Rhodoligotrophos defluvii: one gene and its partner. The protein of the gene in region 1 binds, or shares a complex with, the protein of each later gene. Links are inferred from orthologs where the notes say so. Each region holds a gene or a part of one and is shown on either strand. Other genes may lie near its edges.

Region 1 (10,249 bases):
AGGCCGTGAAAGCCCTGAAGGAAGAGGGCTACCGAATCATCCTGGTCAACTCGAATCCCGCCACCATAATGACCGATCCCGAGCTGGCGGATGCGACCTATATCGAGCCGATCACGCCGGAAATCGTTGCCAAGATCATCGAGAAGGAACGGCCGGACGCGCTTCTGCCCACCATGGGCGGCCAGACGGCCCTCAACACCGCTCTGTCGCTGCGGCGCATGGGCGTGCTCGACAAGTTCGGCGTCGAGATGATCGGCGCCACCGCCGAGGCCATCGACAAGGCGGAAGACCGCGAGCTGTTCCGCGAGGCCATGGCGCGGATCGGTCTCGAAACGCCCCGCTCGGAGCTTGCCCATTCCCTCAGCGAGGCGCTCGCCGCCCTGGAGGTGATCGGGTTGCCGGCCATCATCCGCCCCTCCTTCACGCTGGGCGGCACCGGCGGCGGCATCGCCTACAACCGTGAGGAGTTCCTCGAGATCATCGAGCGCGGCCTCGATGCCTCGCCCACCAACGAGGTGCTGATCGAGGAGTCCGTTCTCGGCTGGAAGGAATACGAGATGGAAGTCGTCCGCGACCGCGACGACAACTGCATCATCATCTGCTCCATCGAGAACATCGACCCCATGGGCGTGCACACCGGCGATTCGATCACCGTCGCCCCCGCCCTGACCCTCACCGACAAGGAATACCAGGTCATGCGCAACGCCTCGATTGCGGTGCTGCGCGAGATCGGGGTCGAGACCGGGGGCTCCAACGTCCAGTTCGCCGTCAACCCCGAGGACGGCCGCCTGGTCGTCATCGAGATGAACCCGCGCGTCTCGCGGTCCTCGGCCCTGGCCTCCAAGGCCACCGGCTTCCCCATCGCCAAGATCGCCGCCAAGCTGGCGGTCGGCTATACCCTGGACGAGCTTGAGAACGACATCACCGGGGGCGCAACCCCGGCCTCCTTCGAGCCGACCATCGACTACGTCGTCACCAAGATCCCCCGCTTCGCCTTCGAGAAATTCCCCGGCGCCGAGCCCCTGCTCACCACCTCCATGAAATCGGTGGGCGAGTGCATGGCCATCGGCCGCACCTTCCAGGAATCCCTCCAGAAGGCGCTGCGCTCGCTCGAAACCGGGCTCACCGGCCTCAACGAGATTGAAATCGAGGGCCTCGGCCAGGGCGACGACAAGAACGCCATCCGCGCCGCCTTGTCGCGCCCCACGCCGGACCGGGTGCTCAAGGTGGCGCAGGCGCTGCGCCTCGGCGCCTCTTATGAGCAGATCCACGCCTCCTATCCCATCGACCCCTGGTTCATCGCCCAGATCGAGGGCATCGTCCGTATGGAGGAGAAGCTGCGCGCCCACGGCCTGCCCGAGGATCAGTTCAATCTGCGGCAGCTCAAATCCATGGGCTTTTCCGACGCGCGGCTGGCGGAGCTCACCGGCTTGACCGAGGCCGACGTGCGTGCCAGGCGCCACGCGCTCGCCGTGCATCCGGTCTATAAGCGCATCGACACCTGCGCTGCCGAATTCGCCTCGCCCACCGCCTATATGTATTCCACCTACGATACCGGCCTGCCCGGCCAGGACGGCAACGAGGCCGAGCCGTCGAGCAGGGAGAAGGTTATCATTCTCGGCGGCGGCCCCAACCGCATCGGCCAGGGCATCGAGTTCGACTATTGCTGCTGCCACGCCGCCTTCGCCCTTGCCGACGCAGGCATCGAGTCGATCATGGTCAACTGCAATCCCGAGACCGTGTCGACCGACTACGACACCTCCGACCGCCTCTATTTCGAGCCGCTGACCACCGAGGATGTTCTCGAGATCATCAGGGTCGAGACCCAAACCGGCCGGCTGAAGGGCGTCATCGTCCAGTTCGGTGGCCAGACGCCGCTGAAGCTGGCCCGCCCGCTGGAGGCGGCAGGCGTGCCCATTCTCGGCACCTCGCCCGATGCCATCGACCTTGCCGAGGACCGCGACCGCTTCAAGGACTTGATCCAGCGCCTTGGCCTCACCCAGCCGCGCAACGGTATCGCCTCGTCCGCCGAGGATGCGCGCCGGATCGCCGAGGAAATCGGCTATCCGGTGGTGATCCGCCCGTCCTACGTGCTTGGCGGCCGCGCCATGGAGATCGTGCACGAGCCCTCGCAGCTCGAGCGATACATGGCCGAGGCGGTGGTCGTCTCCGGCGAAAGCCCGGTGCTGATCGACAGCTATCTGCGCGACGCGATCGAGATCGATGTGGATGCGCTCTGCGATGGTGACGAGGTCTTCGTCTGCGGCATCATGGAGCACATCGAGGAAGCGGGCATCCATTCCGGCGACAGCGCCTGCTCGCTGCCGCCCCACTCGCTCCCGCGGCAGGTGATCGAGGCGCTCGAAGCCCAGACCAGGGCATTGGCCAAGGCGCTGCACGTGGTCGGTCTGATGAACGTGCAATATGCCTTTAAGGACGGCACCATCTACGTCCTCGAGGTCAACCCGCGCGCCAGCCGCACCGTGCCCTTCGTCGCCAAGGTGATCGGTCTGCCCGTGGCCAAGATCGCGGCGCGCATCATGGCAGGCGCGAAGCTCTCCGACTTTGCGTTGACCCCGCCCCTCTTCAACCACATCGCCATCAAGGAGGCGGTGTTCCCCTTCGCCCGCTTCCCCGGGGTCGACACGGTGCTCGGGCCGGAGATGCGCTCCACCGGCGAGGTCATGGGCCTCGACCGGAACTACGGCACCGCCTTCGCCAAGAGCCAGCTCGGCTCGGGAGCGGCGGTCCCGACCTCCGGCACCGCCTTTGTTTCTGTCCGCGACGCGGACAAGCCGCTGATCCTGCCGGCCATCCGCAAGCTGGTCGATCTCGGCTTCACCATCATCGCAACCGGCGGCACCCAGCGCTTCTTCGCCGAGAACGGCATCGAATGCACCAAGGTTAACAAAGTGTTGGAAGGCCGTCCTCACATCGTGGATGCGATCAAGAACGGCCAGGTCGACCTCGTCTTCAACACCACCGAGGGCACTAAGGCACTGGAAGACTCCCGCTCCATACGGCGGGCGGCTCTCAACCACAAGGTGCCCTACTATACCACGCTCGCCGGTGCCATAGCCGCCACCGAGGGCATCGCCGCCTGCAAGGCGGGTGCGCTTGAAGTGCGTCCCCTTCAAGACTATGTTGGCGCGAGCAGGCAGCTCACCAAGGCTTGAGGCGGGCTGGAGAGCATATTGCGTCGCTATGCGAATTTGCGCATAGTCGCTGCATAAGCTCCTCATTTCCTCAAATGCAATGATTGAGAAGCTGGGTGCCGGCGATGTCGCACCAGATGGGTTCGAACTGACGGACGGATGACGATGGAAAAGGTTCCAATGACTGCGAGCGGCCATGTAGCTCTGCTTGACGAGATCAAGCATCTCAAGACGGTAGAGCGCCCGCGCATCATCCAAGCCATTCAGGAAGCACGCGCCCACGGCGATCTTTCGGAGAACGCCGAATATCATGCGGCCAAGGAACAGCAGAGCTATATGGAGGCCCGCGTCGCCGAGCTGGAAGACAAGCTGTCCCGCGCTGAGGTCATAGATGTCAGCAAGCTGTCCGGCGATACCGTCAAGTTCGGCGCCACCGTGACGCTTGTCGACGAGGACACCGATGAGGAGGCGGCCTATCAGATCGTGGGGGATTTCGAGGCCGACGTGAAGCAGGGGAAGATCTCGATCTCCTCGCCCATCGCCCGTGCGCTCATCGGCAAGAGCGTCGGCGACACCGTCGAGGTCAACACGCCGGGGGGCGGCAAGTCCTACGAGATCCTCAAGATCAGCTTTCAGAATACCTGAGGGATTCCGGCTGGCGCTGGGCCCATTGCGATGTCGGGTTTAGACGCGAGATAGCCGACCGCGCCGGCGATTTCGCGAGCCTTTTCACTCCGACATCAGCAATGCAAAAGCCTATGACATAGGCCACGACGGCAGCGTCATCCAATAGCACTGACGCCATCGACGCCCGTTCATGGTAGTAGGCGCACGAGTTGGTACTCAGGATCGGTGTCTCGGGCCTGCTTCCTGGCGACGAGGCATCCCGATCCCTATCAAAACACCCGTATGTATCGAGAGTCGCCCTGGAGACGTTCATTCTTTCCGTTCTTGGAGCATTTCGCGCGAAGTGGATTCCAGTTCACGTGAGAAAATGCGACCAGGCAAAGACTCAGAGCGCTTCCGCGATTCGAAGAAAAGCGGAAACGCTCTGAGTTCGCGAGGACGCCGCCTGCTTAGAGCAAGATGTCGGCGTTCCAGGCCACCTCGGCCGCAAGCGACGCACCCGCGTCAGCGAACTGCGTCAGCGTTGTACCTGCCTCGGCCAGTTGAGCGTCGGCATCCCGCTTCTCCCGGGGCAGCGCGGCGCTGCGGCAGTCGTCGCATCCCGAGGAAACCGGGAAGACGGCTGAGCGGCTGTCATCGTCGAATAGATACATGACCAACTCCAATGGCTAGTGTGGGTAAGGCCCCGCGACCGCTTCACTCTAATCGCGGGCAGCAAGGCCAATCCTCCACCTATACGTGCGTAAAATATGGCGCAATCGGAACGTTTTTCCGCTGGGAGCTTTGCCGTCGTGGACTGGCTCAGGCCGTGTCGATCGGAAGGCCAGGCTCGTATTTCGAAACCCCGAGCACGAGTCGCGTTTTCACGCTGGCCACATTGGGCAATGCGGTGAGCTCGCTGATGAAATGCTGGACCTCGTTGATGTCCCGCGCCACGCATTTCAGCAGGAAATCGCTTTCGCCGGTCACCATATAAGCTTCACGCACCAGGGGCTTCGCCAGCATGTGGTTTCCGAAGGCATGAAGATCCGCCTCCGCTTGGCTATGCAGGCCAACCGTCGCGAACATGGTCACCTCGAAGCCGAGTTCGCTGCCCGACAGCAGGGCGGTATAGCCCTTGATCAGCCCGGCCTCCTCCAAGGCCCGCACCCGCCTGAGGCAGGGCGGGGCCGAAATGCCGGCGCGCCGAGCCAGCTCGACATTGGTGATACGGGCATTCCTTTGCAACTCGCGCAGGATGACGCGATCAACTCTGTCGAGCTTTATGCGGCGCATTCTATCAACCGGCGATTCGCGAATTTGCCGAGCAGCACCATACAGGGGAAGCCGGTCGGCCGTCGCCTCCAATCTACGTCTGTCATAAGCCCGCCATGAGCCCCGCGTTTCCTGGCATGCTGGACAGGTCTGCCTTGTCAGCTTACATCTGATCGCCTAGGGAGCAGGATGCTATGTCCATGATGCATACGAAAGTGCTGATCCTCGGGTCCGGCCCGGCCGGCTATACCGCAGCCATCTATGCTGCTCGCGCAATGCTCGAGCCGGTCCTGGTCCAGGGAATCCAGCCGGGCGGCCAGCTCACCATCACCACGGACGTGGAAAACTATCCTGGCTTTGCCGACGTGATCCAGGGCCCCTGGCTGATGGAGCAGATGCGCCTGCAGGCGGAACATGTCGGAACGCAGATCGTTTCCGACCACATCGTGCATGCGGACCTCTCCCGGCGTCCGTTCCGTCTCACCGGCGATTCCGGCACGACATACGCGGCCGACACCCTGATCATCGCCACCGGCGCCCAGGCCCGCTGGCTCGGCCTGCCCAGCGAGGAGTTGTTCAAGGGCTTTGGCGTCTCTGCCTGCGCCACCTGCGACGGCTTCTTCTTCCGGGGCAAGAAGGTGCTCGTGGTCGGCGGCGGCAATACCGCGGTCGAAGAGGCACTGTTTCTCACGAACTTCGCGTCCGAAGTCATTCTCGTGCACCGGCGTGACAGCCTGCGCGCGGAGCGCATCCTGCAGAACCGGCTCTTTGCCAACGAAAAGATCTCGGTCCGCTGGAACGCCGAGCTGGACGAGGTGCTGGGCACGGTTGAACCGCGCAGCGTGACCGGGGTGCGCCTGCGAGACGTCAAGTCAGGCGCGACCGAGACCCTCGATGTGGACGGGGTCTTCATCGCCATCGGCCACAAGCCGGCCACCGAGCTGTTCGCGAGCCAGCTCGCGCTGAGGCCATCCGGCTATATCGACACGGCGCCCGGGTCCACGGCAACCAGCATACCCGGCGTGTTCGCGGCTGGTGACGTCACCGATGAAACCTATCGCCAGGCGGTGACGGCAGCCGGCCTCGGCTGCATGGCGGCCCTTGATGCGGAGCGCTTCCTCGCCGAGCACTTGACGCCAGCCACGGCCGCCGCAGCGGAATAGGTGCCCATCGTGACAATGAACCGTACGCGACCGCATGAGCTGCACATGACCAGCGGCGAAGCCCCTGCTTCGCCACGGCCCATGGATTGGGACAAGCTGCGCATCTTCCACGCCGTCGCCGATGCGGGCAGCTTTACCCATGCTGGACGAGATCTCGGCCTGTCGCAATCGGCCGTCAGCCGCCAGATCAGCGCGCTCGAGGCGGATCTGCGCGTCCCGCTGTTCCACCGCCATGCGCGCGGCCTCATTCTCACCGAGCAGGGCGAGTTGCTCTACCGCACCGCCCACGAGGTGTTCACCAAGCTGGCAACGGCCCAGACCCGGCTGATGGATTCGAAGGACAAGCCGTCCGGCCACTTGCGCCTCACCACCACCGTCGGCCTTGGCTCCGTCTGGCTGACGCCGCGCATCGGCGAGTTCATGGAGCTCTACCCGGAAATCAGCGTGGAGCTGATGCTGGACGACCGCGAGCTCGATCTTGGCATGCGAGAAGCCGATATCGCCGTGCGCATGCGCCGCCCGGTGCAGCCCGATCTGATTCAGCGTAAGCTATTCACCGTTCACTATCATCTCTATGCGTCGCAGGAATATGTGCGCCGCCATGGTGCACCGCGAACAGTGAGCGAGCTCGATGACCACGTCATCCTCGCTTTCGGCCAGGCACCCACCTATCTCGCGAACGTCAACTGGCTCGAGCACGCTGGCCGTCCGCCCGGGAGTCCGCGAGCCGCAACCCTGCGAATCAACAACGTCTATGGGCTGAGAAGAGCGGTCGAGGCTGGCGTGGGCATAGCCTCGCTGCCGGACTACGTGGTGGGCCGCGACAACAGCCTGGTGCAGGTTCTCCCAGAGGCTGAAGTGCCGGAATTCGACACTTATCTCGTGTACCCGGAAGAGCTGAAGACCTCCAAGCGCGTGGCCGTTTTTCGCGATTTCATGGTCGCCAAATCCAAGGAATGGCAGTTCTGACCGTTCATTTTGTCTGCACAATTTGCCGCTATACTCTTCACCCCATTGGGGATGGCCGCTGCTGAGTGGCTGTCGGCTACAGAGATGGCCTGCGCGGATTTCGGGTGCTTATGGCCGCCTCTAGGCCATGTGCAATGCAGCAAAGCTCACCAGAGGAAGCTTACGTTTACGTCAATTTTGCGTAAAGAGCCCTGCGGTCTGCGCATAGCTCCCATGTTTAAGCGCTGCTTGTTAATCGGGCAGGAATTGAGCAAATTGTTATCACGCGATCGATGAGAGCGCGTGAAGCGGAAGTTACTCCCTCCCCTTACTTTCCGCTTTGCTGGTCAACCGTTCCCCTCACCCCAGGTTGTCCAGCTTGCCCTGGCTAGGGCAAAGAGGAACTTGAGCCGGATCTTAACCAGATCCGGCTTTTTTCTTCTCCGGAAGAGGACGGCTGCGCCTGGTGGGAGAGCGCCGCCGGTGCCTGCCCGGAAAATGGGCACGGGTCTCCGGCGGCCGGACTCCATCCACGACAAAGGCGCAATGCTCAAGCGGCCTCGGCCCTGGCCGTTGCCTTGGCCAATTCAGCTGCCCTGCCGGTCAGCTCCGCAAGGTGGTCCAGCCGATAGGTGAAGGTCCCCACGCCCGCGGTCACCGAGCGCAGTTCGATGATCAGCGTCTGCAACTCGGACTCCGGCATGTGGGCCTGCACCGTGTCCCATCCCGGCCAGCCCTCCCGCGCGTCATAGCCGAGCAGCTGCCCGCGGCGGCTGCTGACGATCTGGTTGATCCGCGCGGTGGTCTCCGACGGAACGTGCAGCTCGATGTGAACGATCGGTTCGAGCAGAACCGGTTCGCACTGCTCCATGGCCGTGGTCATCGCCAAGCGGGCGGCGGCCTTGAACGCCATTTCCGACGAATCGACCGTGTGATAGGAGCCGTCCGACAGGTTCACCGCAATATCCACCACCGGAAAGCCGAGCGGGCCCCGGGTGAGATAGTCCCGCACGCCCGCTTCCACCGCCGGGATATATTGCTTCGGCACGACGCCGCCCGTGATCGTGTCGGTGAAGGCGAAGCCTGAGCCGCGGGGCCGCGGTGCAACCTCCAGCACGACGTCGCCGAACTGGCCGTGCCCGCCGGACTGCTTCTTGTGCCGCCCGCGGGCATTCGCGCTCTTGCGGATGGTCTCGCAATAGGCGATCCGGCGCGGTTCGGCCCGCGCGGTCACCCCGAACTTGCTCGCCAGCCGCTCCAGCGCCACCCGCAGATGGACCTCGCCCTGCCCCCACAACACCATCTCCCGCGTGGTGCTGTTGTGGTCGAGCCGCAAGGCAGGATCCTCCGCCATCAGCTTCTGCAGCGAGGCGGTGAGCTTCACCTCGTCCTTGCGGTCCGCAACCGATACGGCAAGGCCATAGACAGGCTCGGAATGCCGCCCGTCCAAGAGCTGCTCGGGCGCTGTCTTGCCCTCGGCGATCGTCTCTCCGGAACCGATCGACTCGAGCCGGCCGAGGGCAACCGTCTCGCCCGTCATCCCCTTGGCAAGCTTCTTCTGCTCTTGCCCGACCAGTGCGAAAACGCCGGCAATGCGCTCGCCCTGGCCGCTGCGGCCGGTAACCGTATCGCCGTCCGAGAGCGCGCCTGCCAGAACCCGCACCAGCGACAGCTTGCCTCCATGGGCCGTGTGGATCGTTTTCACGACCTGCGCGAGACCGCCGCTTCCGGCCACCGGCTTGGCGCCCAGCCTGCGCGCGGTTTCCGAAATATCCGGCGCCTCGTGCCGCAAGGCCTTGAGCAGCCGGAACACGCCGTTGCCCTTCTCCGCCGCGCCCATCAGCACCGGCGTGATCATGCCCTCCGCCAGCTCGCGTCTGAGGTCGTCGAACACCAGGTCGCGGGGCGGCTCCAAATCTTCGAGCAGCTGCTCCATCAGGCTGTCGTCGTAGTCGGCAAGCTTCTCCAGCATCTGGAAGCGCGCCTCCGCCTTGCGGGCGGCAAGGTCGCCGGGCACCTCCACCACCTCGCTGGGCGCGTGCTCGCGATAGAGGAACGCACGGTCGAGCGCGAGGTCAATGAACCCGGCGATGATGCCGTTCTGCCATATGGGTATCTGGCGCAACACCAGCGGTCGGGCGCTGGCGGGCTGCAGCATCTCGAGCACGTCGCGGATGCGGCCCTCGGCCTTGTCCACCTTGTTGATGAACAGGAACCGCGGGACGTGAAGCTCATCCAGCTGCTTCAGGATGAGCTGCAGCGCAGGCACTTTCTTGGCATCGGCCTCGCAGACCACCACAGCCGCGTCGCACACGCTCAGGGCCGCTTTCTGGTCCTCGGCAAATTCGATCGATCCCGGGCAATCGAGAAAAGTGAAGCTTTCGCCGAGGAAGCTGGTGGTGGCGATGTTCATTTCCACGGTCATCGCGTGCGCGCGGGCTTCGGGCGAACTGTCGCCCACCGTGTTGCCTTGACCGACGCTACCCTGACGCGGGGTCGCGCCGCTACGGCAGAGCAGCGCTTCGAGCAAGCTCGTCTTGCCGGATTGATAGGGACCCACGATTGCGATGCACCGCGGTCCCTTCGCAGGTCTGCCGCCGCCAGCCTTCTCCATGGTTCGTCCTCCGTGTCGGGGAGCACGAGCGGCGCGGGGCGCTAAGCGGAACGGGCCCAGCGCGTCGAGGCGCTCCCAATCCCAACCGATGCGCGCGATCGTCCGGCGGCCGCGACCCGCCGCCCGGCTCGCGCAGCCTCACCGGCAGCCTCATCGAGAGGTGCCGGCCGTTCGCTTCACGCGACTTCGTGTCGCTATGGTCCGCTTCATCGGCGCGAAGTGCAAGAGCGAAGTGGACCTGAGCACAAATACCGGTTACCGGGGATCGTCTCGATGGCACTTTGGTGCCATCATCGTGTTCACGCGACAACCGCTCGATTGGGACCGAGAACATGCACAAGCGAGAGTTCCTTCTTGGGATGTCGGCCGTCCTCGGCCTTGCGCCATTCGCTGTTTTCGCACGGCAAACGCCCTTGGCTGCCCAGGAGCAGGCCACCTTCTCTCTCGATCCCCTCCCCTATGCAGCCGACGCGCTGGAGCCGGTCATC
Region 2 (10,475 bases), on another replicon or contig:
CTCGCGATCGTCACCGTCGTCACGGCGCTGGTGGCGTTGGAACTGGTCTATATCAGCTTCGGTGCCGGCCTCTATGGCGCCATCGAGGGGGTGGAAAGCCGGGTACACGCAATCGGCCGCGGGGACCTCCGCCTGCATCCGCCCATCGAGGAGCCGAGCGAGTTCGGCCGGCTCGCCAAGCGCATCGATGCACGGCTCACTGGGCTGAACCGCCGCTTCGCCGAACTGCGGGCCAAGCTGCTTGAGCAGGGCAGCGCTGCCGCGCAGCACGCATTGGGCAGCCTTCAGCAGCGCTTCCGGTTGGGGGAAACCGGTGCGCCGCAAGCGCTCTCGGTGATCGCAATCAGGGCGCCCCTGTTCGTCTTCATGTTCGCGGAAGAGCTGACCCGGCCCTTCCTGCCGATCTATATCGAGCAGCTGGCCTCCCCTATACCGGGCCTTTCCCCCACGCTGGTCATCAGCCTGCCCATGGTGGTGTTCCTCGCCATCGTCGCGCTCACCCAGCCTGTCTTGGGCGGTCTGACCGAGCGCTATGGCCGCCGCCGCTCGCTCCTGTGCGGTGCGGCCTTCGGCGTGGCCGGCTACTGCGCCTCCGCCTTCGCCACCGATCTTCTCGGCCTCACCCTCGCCCGGGCGCTGTCCGCCATCGGCTTTGCCCTGGTCTTCGTCGGCGCCCAGGGTTTCGTCATCGACAATACCAGCGCGAGCCAGCGCGCGCGGGGCATGGCGGTGTTCATCGGCGCCATTTTGGTCGCCGGCCTGTGCGGGCCGCCCATCGGCGGCATCATCGCCGACCGCATCGGCATCAAGGCGGCTTTCCTCATCGCGGGCGCCTTCGCCGGCGCAAGCCTGCTGATGGCCCTGATCTGCCTGCCGCCGGCGCCGGGCCGGGCCGCGGCCGGCCCGCCCATCAGGGCGCGCGACTTCGCCGCCACCCTGCGCTCGCCGCGGTTGACGGTGCTGTTCTTCTGCTGCGCCATGCCGGCCAAGATCCTGCTGGTTGCTCTGTGCTTCTTCCTGGTGCCGCTGCACATGAAGGACCTGGGCCAGGACCAGGCCTCCATCGGCCGCATGCTGATGATCTATCCCCTGCTCATGGTCCTGCTGGTGCCGACATTCGCGTCCCTGGCCGATCGTTGGGACCGGCGCACCGCCTTCGTCGTCGGGGGCGCCCTCATCGCTGGGCTGGGCTGCCTGCTGGTTCTGCTCGACGAGAAGAGCCTGCTGGTGATCGGTGCGACCTTGGCCTGCCTCGGCATCGGCCAGGCGGTTAGCATCGCCTCCCAATCGGCCCTGGTCGGCGAATATGGCAAGCAGCTGGCCCAGCCGGTGGGCGACGGCGCGCTCTACGGCATTTTCCGCCTGGTCGAGCGCACCGGCAACGCGCTCGGGCCGGTCATCGCCGGGTTCCTGCTTGGGCTCTATGGCTTTGCCACGACCGTGGTGCTCATCGGCCTGATGGTGGCGGCCGGAGCGCTGATCTTCACCGTGACCGCCACCGGATTGCGCGATAGGGCGGCCAAGCCCACGCCCGATATGATTGGAGGCCACCCCGCATGAAGCGCCGCGACTTTCTCGGCCTTGCCCTCGCGGCCGGTGCGGCCGTGCCGGGCATCTCGCTGCCGGCCCGGGGGCAGGCGCCGGCCCCGAAGCGCATCTATCGCATCACCTATCGCGGCCGTACCGCGGTCGAGGAAGGCTTTGACGATTATCTCGCGGCCAATGGCGCCGATGTGGAGTTCATCGAGCGCGACGCCGATCGCGATCCGGCGCGCATACCCGGCTTCGTCGCCGAGCTCCGCGAACTGAAGCCCGACCTGGTCTATACCTGGGGCACGCCGGTCACCCTCGGCGTGGCCGGGCGCTACGATACGCCGGATAAGGCCAAGTACATCACTCGCATACCCATCGTCTTCGCCCTGGTCTCGGCCCCGGTGCAGGCCGGCATCGTGAAAAGCACGGAACACCCCGGCCGCAACGTCACCGGCGCGGTGCACGTGGTGCCCACCGAAACCCAGCTCCGGGCCATGCAGTCCTATCTGCCGTTCAGGAAGATCGGCGTGCTCTACACCTTGACCGAGCAAAACTCGGTGTCCATCGTCGAGGAGCTGCGCCAGCTTCAGCGCAAGCTCGGTTTCGCGCTCGTCGAACGCACCTTCAAGATGGTCGACGGCAAGCCGAGCGCCGAGGGCATCCCTGAGCTCGTGGCCGAGATCAAGGCGGAAGGCGCCGACTGGCTCTATCTCCTGCCCGATACCTTCCTCGGCACTCAATACAAGACCATCGCCCCGGTGGCGCTCGCGCAGAAGCTGCCCACCTTCGGGGCCGCGGAGCTTGCCATCCGCGAAGGCGGCGCGCTGGTGGCCCTGGTGGCTCGCTACTATTCCGTGGGCCAGCTGGCCGCCTCCAAGGCTCTGAAAATCCTTGAGCAGGGTATCCCGCCGGAGGACATTCCCATAGAAACGCTGAAGCGGTTTTCGCTGATCATTAATATGAAAGTTGCAAAGGAGTTGGATCTATATCCCCCGATTGAGATGCTGAACTATGCGGAAGTCCTGACCGGATGACGCTATTCATGGGGGAAGGGGAGGTGACTGCGCTTGGATATTTGCAACGGCCGGTATTGGCGTGGCGAGAAATAACCGCCGCGGATATTGCCGCCGTGCACGCGCTGCACTTGGCCGCCACCGAGGTGGTTGGCCGCCCCGATCTGATCCGGCCCGAGAGTCGGTCGTTCTTCGAGAAGATCGTTGCCGCCGCCGGCAAGATCATCGGCGTCTTCGACGAGACCGGGCTGCGCGCTTATGGGGTTCTGCAATGGGACCTCTCTTTCGAGGAAGACCCCTATGGCCCGCTTGGCCTCGGCCCTGGGGACGGCTTGGCCAAGCTGGCGGGCACGGCGGTGCGGCCGAGCGCCTGGGGCCAGGGCCTGCACCGGCAGCTGATCGCCTGGCGCATTATCGAGGCAAGGAGGCTCGGCTTCCGCCACCTCTATGCGACCTCCGCCCCGGGCAACGCCCGCAGCTGGACCAATCTGATGGATGAAGGCTTTCGCGTCCGGGCGGTCAAGGAGCAGTATGGCGGTCATCTGCGCTACCTGCTGGCCCGGCCGGTGGATAAGCAGGCCGATGCAGATACGAACGGCGATTGGTGCGAAGTGGCGGATATCGGGCGCCAGCGCGACCTGATCGCCTCAGGCCGCGAAGGGGCCGCCTGGCGCGCTGGCAAGGACGGTCACGCCATCTTGTATGTGCCGCGGCCATGACCGTCATGGCCGCCACACGTCCGCCCCACACCCCGCTCGACACGCTGCTGCGCGCGGGCCCGGTCCTCGAAATCGACCTGGACCGCATCGCCGCCAATTATCGCGCCTTGCGCCGGCGCTATGCCGGGCGAATCCTCTCCGCTGTGGTGAAGAACAACGGCTACGGCCTCGGCATCGCGGCCCTGGTCGAGACGTTGACCGCCGAGGGCTGCACGCACTTCTGGGTGCTGGATCTCGCCGAAGCGGCCATGGTCAAGCAGGCCGCACCCCAGGCGGAGGTATTCACCCTGCACGGCCTGCAGGGCGAATCGGCCGCAACCTTCGCGGCCACCGATATCACGCCGGTGCTGCTGAGCCTGGACGAGGTGGAGCGCTGCGTGGCCGAAGCGCGCCGCACCGGCCGAAAGCTTGGCGTTGCCGTTCAGCTCGACACCGGTCTCGGCCGGCTGGGCCTGGACGAGGCGGATATTCGCCGCCTCGCCGCGCGGCGCAACCAGCTGGAGGCGCTCGACGTAAAGGCCTGGGTCACTCACCTCGCCGCCTTCGATCTGCCCGATGCGGAAAGCAACCGCGCCCAGCGCGAGTGCCTGCGGCGCTGGCTGCGCGGCCTGCCCGCCGCGCCTGTCAGCCTCGCATCATCTGCCGGGCTGTACATGGGCCCGGACTGGCATTTCGATATCGCCCGGGTGGGCAGCGCCCTCTATGGCGTGCAGACCTCGACCGCCTGGCAGGACGGGCTTGCGGTGTGCTATCGCCTCTCAGCACCCATCCTGCGCATCAACAACGCCGCGCGAGGCGCGCGGATCGGTTACCGCGGCACCACCTGTCTCCGCCGGCCGTCCCTGATCGCCACCGCCATGATCGGCTATGGTAACGGCCTGCCTCAGGCCTTCGCGGCCCATGGCGCCGCCCGTATAGGCGAATGCCAGCTCCCCGTCGTCGGCGGCATCGCCATGAACCTGACCATGCTGGACGCAACCGACGCGCCGACCGCGTGCGTTCAAGTAGGGGAAAGGGCAGTCTTCCTCGACGAGCGCCACACGGTGGATCAACTCGCCGCCAGACTTGGCTGCGCGCCCAACGCGGTGCTGACCCAGATCGGCGCCGGCACCCGCCGGATCTATGTGAGGAACGGCTTACCCGCGGAGGTCTGAGGCCGCCGCCTCCGCGTCCGGATAGATCTTGAACAGCTTGGCGAAGCCGCTGATGGTGAACACTTCCTTAACCGCCGGGCTCATGCCGGCCAGGGCGAGAGCCGCCCCCTTGGCTTTGCTTTGCTTTGCCGCCATCAGCAGCACCCGCAGGCCCGCGCTCGAAATATAGGTCAGCCGCGAGAAATCGACGATGACCTTGCCGCCACCGTCAAAGGCCGGCAACAGAACCGCCTCCAGATCGCGCGCCGTGTTGCTGTCCACACGCCCGACCGGCGCGATGATGCCGATCCCGTCGCGCTCTTCGCGGTTGATCTCCATCACGCTCTCCTCATCCTCCTGTCCTCAGGTGCGCTCGCCGACGACCTTGGTGAGTCGCACCTCGTTGCGGCCGTTGCGCCGCTCATAGTCGATGCGGTCCATCATCTCCCGCACCAGGTGAACCCCGAGCCCGCCGATCGCGCGCTCGTCCAGCTCGGCTTCCAGATCCGGCGCGGGTGTCTCCCGCGGGTCGTAGGGCGCCGCATCGTCGCTCACATGCACCGTCAACACGCCGCCGCCGAGCCTCAAGCCCACCTCGATCCAGTGGGCTTCACCGTCGTCATAGCCGTAGCTGATGGTGTTGGTGATGAGTTCGTCCAGCGAGAGGTTCACGGCGTGGGCAATGTCCGGCCCCAGCCCATGCCCCTGACAGAACGCATCCACCTTGCGCGCCAGCACCTCGATTTCGGCGACGTCGTTGCGGATCGTGGCGTGCAGGCTCGGCGGAACGGACTGATCGGACACGGAAGGCCTTTCCACATCTCCCGGCAAGGCCGCACGACTGAGGTCGATCACGCGATAGATCGCCTCACGCCCGAACCGCTTCGGAAGCTCGACCGAGCCATGATACTCCACCGCATAGCGCGGGGAATAGGGGGTGCCCGTCATCGCCGCCTCGTAGAGCCGCTCGTCGATTTCCGCCCGCAGCAGCGCCACGAAATGCTGGGAAGCGAAGATCTGCCCTGGCAGCGCCACCGGCTCGATCCGTGCCGCCCGGTTCACGTGGTGGCCGAAGATCATGCTGCGCCCGGTCATCGGGTGCAGCCCGATGAACACCGGGCCCGCATGCAGGGCGATGCGGAACCGAGGCGCCCGCGCCAGTCCATAGCGGGCCGGGTCAATTTCGGCCACGGCGTGCGACAGCGCCGCGGCATAATCCGCAAGGTCATGCGCCGTCTCGGCAGCGGCATGGATCGCATCGCCCCAGGTGTTGATCAGCAGCGGCGGCCGGCAGGCGTCCTCCACCATCTGCTGTGCCTCCCCCAAAAGGTCGAACAGCAGCGGGATCTCGTCGTCGCGGAAATTGGTATAGGTGGCGATATCGGCGAACAGGATCGCTCGGATGGCGCGCGGGCTGATGCCGAGGTCGGAGGCCAGCGGATCCAGCTCGGCAGGGCTGGCGGCCGCTTCCGAACCGCCGAGCTCGTCCAGGTCGATGATCGACAGCCGGTCGAGCTCCGGCCAATGATCCATGAAATCCGCCGGGCTGCCCAGCTCCGCCACGGCGCTGGGGCTCCACAGCAGCAGCAGGTGGGCGGTGGTGCCCACAGCCTCCGCCTCCAGCCGCGCGAGGCCCTGCAGCACCTGATTGTTGAAGCGGATCAGGGTTGGGTCGCCCAGCAGCCGTTCCTCGCAGTTGACGTTGAAGGTCGCCGCCCGCGCGCACAGCCGCTCGAACCGCTCGACCCAGGCGTGCCCGGCCGGTGCCACATACTGGTCGATGAAGTCCTGGCGCTCGCAGGGAATATGAATGTTGAGCTTGCCGCCAAGCGCAACCACCGCCTCGCCGAACAGGATGTCGCCGCCTGCCGTCGCCGAGGCATAGCCGATGAGCGGTCCGGCCCCCTCGAGATGCGACCGGATCGCCGCCTGCGCCGCCGCCTCCAGCGACGCTGGAAACGGCCCGGGCTGGTCCTCGGCATTCACGCGCTGCCCGGCGAACAGTATGATCTTGGGTGCAGTCATCTTGCGACATTGCCCTTCTGCCCATCATCCCGTAGAGCACCGGGTAAAAGGTTGCAAACTGTTCGGACGATTCCGCTGCGAGGAGGCGCAGGGTCCGGCAGTGTTCAGCGGGGCCAGCACGTGACATCGCGAATTGAAGCCATCTATCGCATCCGCGCGAGCGGGGCGACCATCGCCACCCGGGCAAGGCAGATTGCCGTCGAGCAGAGTGTGGAGATGCCGGTCGAGGCGATCACGGCGGCCCGTGTGCTGGACGAGATCGTCGGCCAGGTGCGGGACATCAGAGACCTTGGCGGCGGGCTGTTCGAGGTGCGCATCGGCCTGAGCGTCGAAACCGTCGGCGACGATCCCGGCCAGCTCGTCAACATGCTATTCGGCAACAGCTCTCTCCATGACGACGTGATCCTCAAGGACGCCATCTTGCCCGAGCCGCTTCTGCAAGCTTTTGCCGGCCCCGGCCACGGGCTTGCCGGCCTGCGCGCCCGGCTCAAAGCCGATGGCCGGGCGCTCACCTGCTCGGCGCTCAAGCCGCAGGGGCTTCCGGCCAAGGAGCTGGCCGCGCTGGCTCATGACATGGCACTGGGCCGGCTCGACTGCATTAAGGACGACCACGGCCTGAGCAATCAGCGTTTCAGTCCGTTCGCCGACCGGGTGCAGGCCTGCGCCGAGGCTGTTGCCCGCGCCGCCGAGAAGACCGGCCATCCCACCCGTTACGTGCCGAGCCTGACCGGTAGCCTCGATGCCCTACGGCAGCAGATGGAGGTCGCGCGCAATGCAGGTATCGATACCGTCATGATCGCGCCGATGATCGCGGGCCTCTCCAATGGCCTGCAGCTCAAGCGCGAATATCCTGAAATGGCCGTGCTCGCTCATCCGACCCTTGCCGGGGCGGCCCGCATCGCGCCCCCTTTCCTGCTGGGCAAGTTGTTCCGCCTGGTCGGGGCCGACGGGGTCATCTTCCCCAACCACGGCGGACGGTTCAGCTATTCCGACCAGACCTGCCGGGCCATAGCCCGCGCGGCCCTCTCGCCCTGGCGCTACGGCAAGCAGCAGATCGCACCCGCGATCCCGGTACCCGCGGGTGGCATGAGCCTGGAGCGTGTCCCGGAAATGCTGCGCTTCTATGGCATGGACGTCATGCTGTTGATCGGCGGTGCGCTGCTCTCCGCCGGGGCGCGCCTGACGCAGGCGACCGAAGCCTTCACACGGGCGGTAGCGGAATACACATATGGATGACGGTTGGATGAGAGGATCGCCCGTGCATCGCCAGGCTCAGAAGGATTACCGCTGGGAGGGCGTGGACCGCCTCGCCTACAAGGAAGAGGGCTCGGCCCCGTTCAAGGACATCTCCCGCCAGGTGCTGATCGCCGACGAGAACCTCGCCTGCGAGCTGCGCTATTTCGAGATGGCGGCCGGCGGCTACTCGACCCTGGAGCGGCACGAGCATGTGCACGGGGTCATGATCCTCAGGGGCCGCGGCCATTGCCTGGTCGGCAACGAGGTGCGCGCGGTCGCCGAACGCGACCTCGTGACCATTCCGCCATGGACCTGGCATCAGTTTCGGGCGGCCGCCGGCGAGCCGCTGGGCTTTCTCTGCATGGTGAATGCCAAGCGCGACAAGCCGCAGCTGCCGAGCGAGGACGAGCTGGCGGCCATATACCAAAACCCGCGTGTGGCCGCCTTTCTCGATGGCCGCATGGCGGAGCTCGACGGCGCCTAGCCGGGGACCACCCTGGCAGGCATTCCGCTTGGCCCCGGATTGCCGCGTCAAGCGCGGCAATGACTGGAGGGACTGGTGTTCCTTCCCCCGCCCGTCATGCCGGCCTCGAGCCGGCATCCGGGGGCCCGGCACACCGAAGGCTTTCCGCTTGTCGCCTTGGATCACCGGGTCAAGCCCGGTGATGACGATTTGCCTTTCAATCGACAGCTTACGTCATGCTCGGCCTTGAGCCGAGCATCCAGGGCTACACGGCGCGAGCTTTCCTCCTGGGGCCTCAACCGCCGGGTCGAAGCCCGGCTGTGACGCAAGCTGCTGAAATTGCGCTACTATCCTAGAACACGCCGGTACAGCTCAGATCGACTTCTGGATCCATTCGAGAATCTTGCCCTTGGGCAGGGCGCCCACCTGGGTTGCCGCCACCTGGCCATCCTTGAACAGCATCAAGGTGGGAATGCCGCGCACCCCGTATTTTGCCGGCGTGTTCTGGTTCTCGTCGATATTGATCTTTGCGACCTTGACCTTGTCGCCTAGCTCCACGGCGATCTCCTCCAGCGCCGGCGCGATCATCTTGCACGGGCCGCACCATTCGGCCCAGAAATCGACGATGACCGGGGAAGAGGACTTGAGCACGTCCTGCTCGAAGCTGGTGTCGGAAACTTTCACGGTGGCGGAATTGGTGGTAGCCATTGATGTACCTCGCAAAATCGGCGCGGCCCACCCCGCACCGGAAGCTCACGCCAAAGTAGGAAGCACGGCTTCACCGGTCAAGGAGACCTTGGTGCAATGCGTCATTGAAGCAGACGCATTGCTCGGGGCGCACGATCTCCGCCATTACCGAACAATGACGGTCGTCCCGATCGGAACGCGCTCATAGAGGTCGATGATGTCTTCGTTCAGCAGCCGGATGCAGCCGCTGGAGACGTTCTGGCCGATGCTCCATGGTTGCGCCGTGCCATGGATCCGGAACAGCGTGTCCTTGCCGTCCTTGTAGAGATACAAAGCCCGCGCGCCGAGGGGATTTTCCGGCCCGCCATCCATGCCGTTGCGATAGGGCTCGAGCTTCGGATCGCGCGCGATCATTTCCGCCGGCGGGAACCAGCGCGGCCATTCCTGCTTGCGCTCCACCACCGCCTCGCCGCTCCAGGAAAAGCCCTCGCGGCCGACGCCGACCCCGTAACGGACGGCCTGGCCACCCGGAAGAACGAAAAACAGGAACCGCTGCCGGGTATCGATGATGATCGTCCCGGGCGACTCGGGGCCCGTATAGGAAACCACTTGACGCTTGTACTTGCTGGCGAGCCCGCCGCTTTCAGTGGTGAAATTGAAGCGCGTCGTCTGCGCGGAGGCCTCCCCTGCAAACAGTGCCCCCATAATGAACAGTACGCAAACGACACCTGCACAAACTATCCGCACCATGTCACACCCCTCAGCACCCTAAGCCAGTACAGCTTTCCTTAACGTCAGACGACGCATCACAGGCAGTCAAATCTTCGTTCCTGAAAATTCTGCATCCAGCTGTTGCTCGAGTTCTACAATGTCGTCCGGTATCGGCATACCGAACGCGCGCATCTGCCCGAGCTTCTCCCTGAGCAGCAGATAGAGCTCATGGCGATCGCCCGGCTGGTTCTCCATTTGCGTCAGCAGAAGGGAAAGCTCGGCTTCAAGTCGGTCAAACATATGTCTTGCTCCGCGGCAGACCATATCATTGGCGGAGTTTACAAGGTCTAAGCGCGCTTTCCCAATCACACGCAACAAACGCACGAATTGGGGAAAGGTTCAGCCGAGGAAGGCGAACACGGCGAAGCCCAGCACCACCGCGGCTATCCCCGCGATCATCACCGTATTGAAATTGTTGTCGATCAGCTGGCGGGCGGCAGGGCCGAACCGCTGGAACAGGAAGGCGACCACATAGAACCGGGCCGCCCGCGTGATGGCACAGGTCACGACGAAGACGACGAGGTCGAGCTGGGCCACCCCGCTGGCAATGGTCACCAGCTTGAAGGGAATGGGGGTCAGGCCCTTGGCGAGAATGATCCAGCCGCCCCATTCCTGCACATTGGCCTGGAAGGCATTGAACGCCGCCTGGATGCCGTAGAACTCGATGATCGGCCGGCCGATCAGGTCATAAAGCAAATAGCCGATGAAATAGCCGAGCAGCGCGCCAGCCACCGAGGCGACTGTGCAGACGAAGGCCGCAAGCCACGCCCGCTGCGGCCGCGACAGCACGATAGCGGCCAGAACCGGGTCTGGCGGAATGGGGAAGAACGAGGCTTCCGTGAACGAGACCACCGCGAGCGCCCAGAGTGCGCGCGGCCCCTCGGCCACCACCAGC

The links.
Region 2: the proteins of trxB (region 1) and trxA are in contact, whole or in part, in a crystal structure (PDB 1F6M), measured with the Escherichia coli proteins. The link is inferred for Rhodoligotrophos defluvii from one-to-one orthologs.

What each region holds. Positions count from the first base shown.
Region 1 is NZ_SZZM01000009.1:51,236-61,484, forward strand. The notes cover bases 4,449-7,214. They hold trxB (thioredoxin-disulfide reductase), read left to right. Parts: upstream 4,449-5,230; coding sequence 5,231-6,199; downstream 6,200-7,214. Other genes in these bases: E4P09_RS25040 (Lrp/AsnC family transcriptional regulator), read right to left, coding at 4,584-5,057; E4P09_RS25050 (LysR family transcriptional regulator), read left to right, coding at 6,281-7,168. Also shown: carB (carbamoyl-phosphate synthase large subunit), read left to right, coding at 1-3,176; transcription elongation factor GreA, read left to right, coding at 3,321-3,800; E4P09_RS25035 (hypothetical protein), read right to left, coding at 4,232-4,435; E4P09_RS25055 (elongation factor G), read right to left, coding at 7,698-9,761; E4P09_RS25060 (superoxide dismutase), read left to right, coding at 10,094-10,249.
Region 2 is NZ_SZZM01000004.1:33,001-43,475, forward strand. What follows is about bases 7,163-10,154. They hold trxA (thioredoxin TrxA), read right to left. Parts: upstream 8,831-10,154; coding sequence 8,495-8,830; downstream 7,163-8,494. Other genes in these bases: E4P09_RS17300 (RuBisCO large subunit C-terminal-like domain-containing protein), read left to right, coding at 7,163-7,659; E4P09_RS17305 (cupin domain-containing protein), read left to right, coding at 7,667-8,143; E4P09_RS17315 (L,D-transpeptidase), read right to left, coding at 8,975-9,559; E4P09_RS17320 (hypothetical protein), read right to left, coding at 9,626-9,820; E4P09_RS17325 (YqaA family protein), read right to left, coding at 9,920-10,154. Outside these bases: E4P09_RS17270 (MFS transporter), read left to right, coding at 1-1,560; E4P09_RS17275 (ABC transporter substrate-binding protein), read left to right, coding at 1,557-2,567; E4P09_RS17280 (GNAT family N-acetyltransferase), read left to right, coding at 2,591-3,265; E4P09_RS17285 (alanine racemase), read left to right, coding at 3,262-4,419; E4P09_RS17290 (STAS domain-containing protein), read right to left, coding at 4,402-4,737; E4P09_RS17295 (ATP-binding protein), read right to left, coding at 4,762-6,423; more of E4P09_RS17300, read left to right, coding at 6,544-7,162; more of E4P09_RS17325, read right to left, coding at 10,155-10,475. UniProt on the Escherichia coli protein: Participates in various redox reactions through the reversible oxidation of its active center dithiol to a disulfide and catalyzes dithiol-disulfide exchange reactions.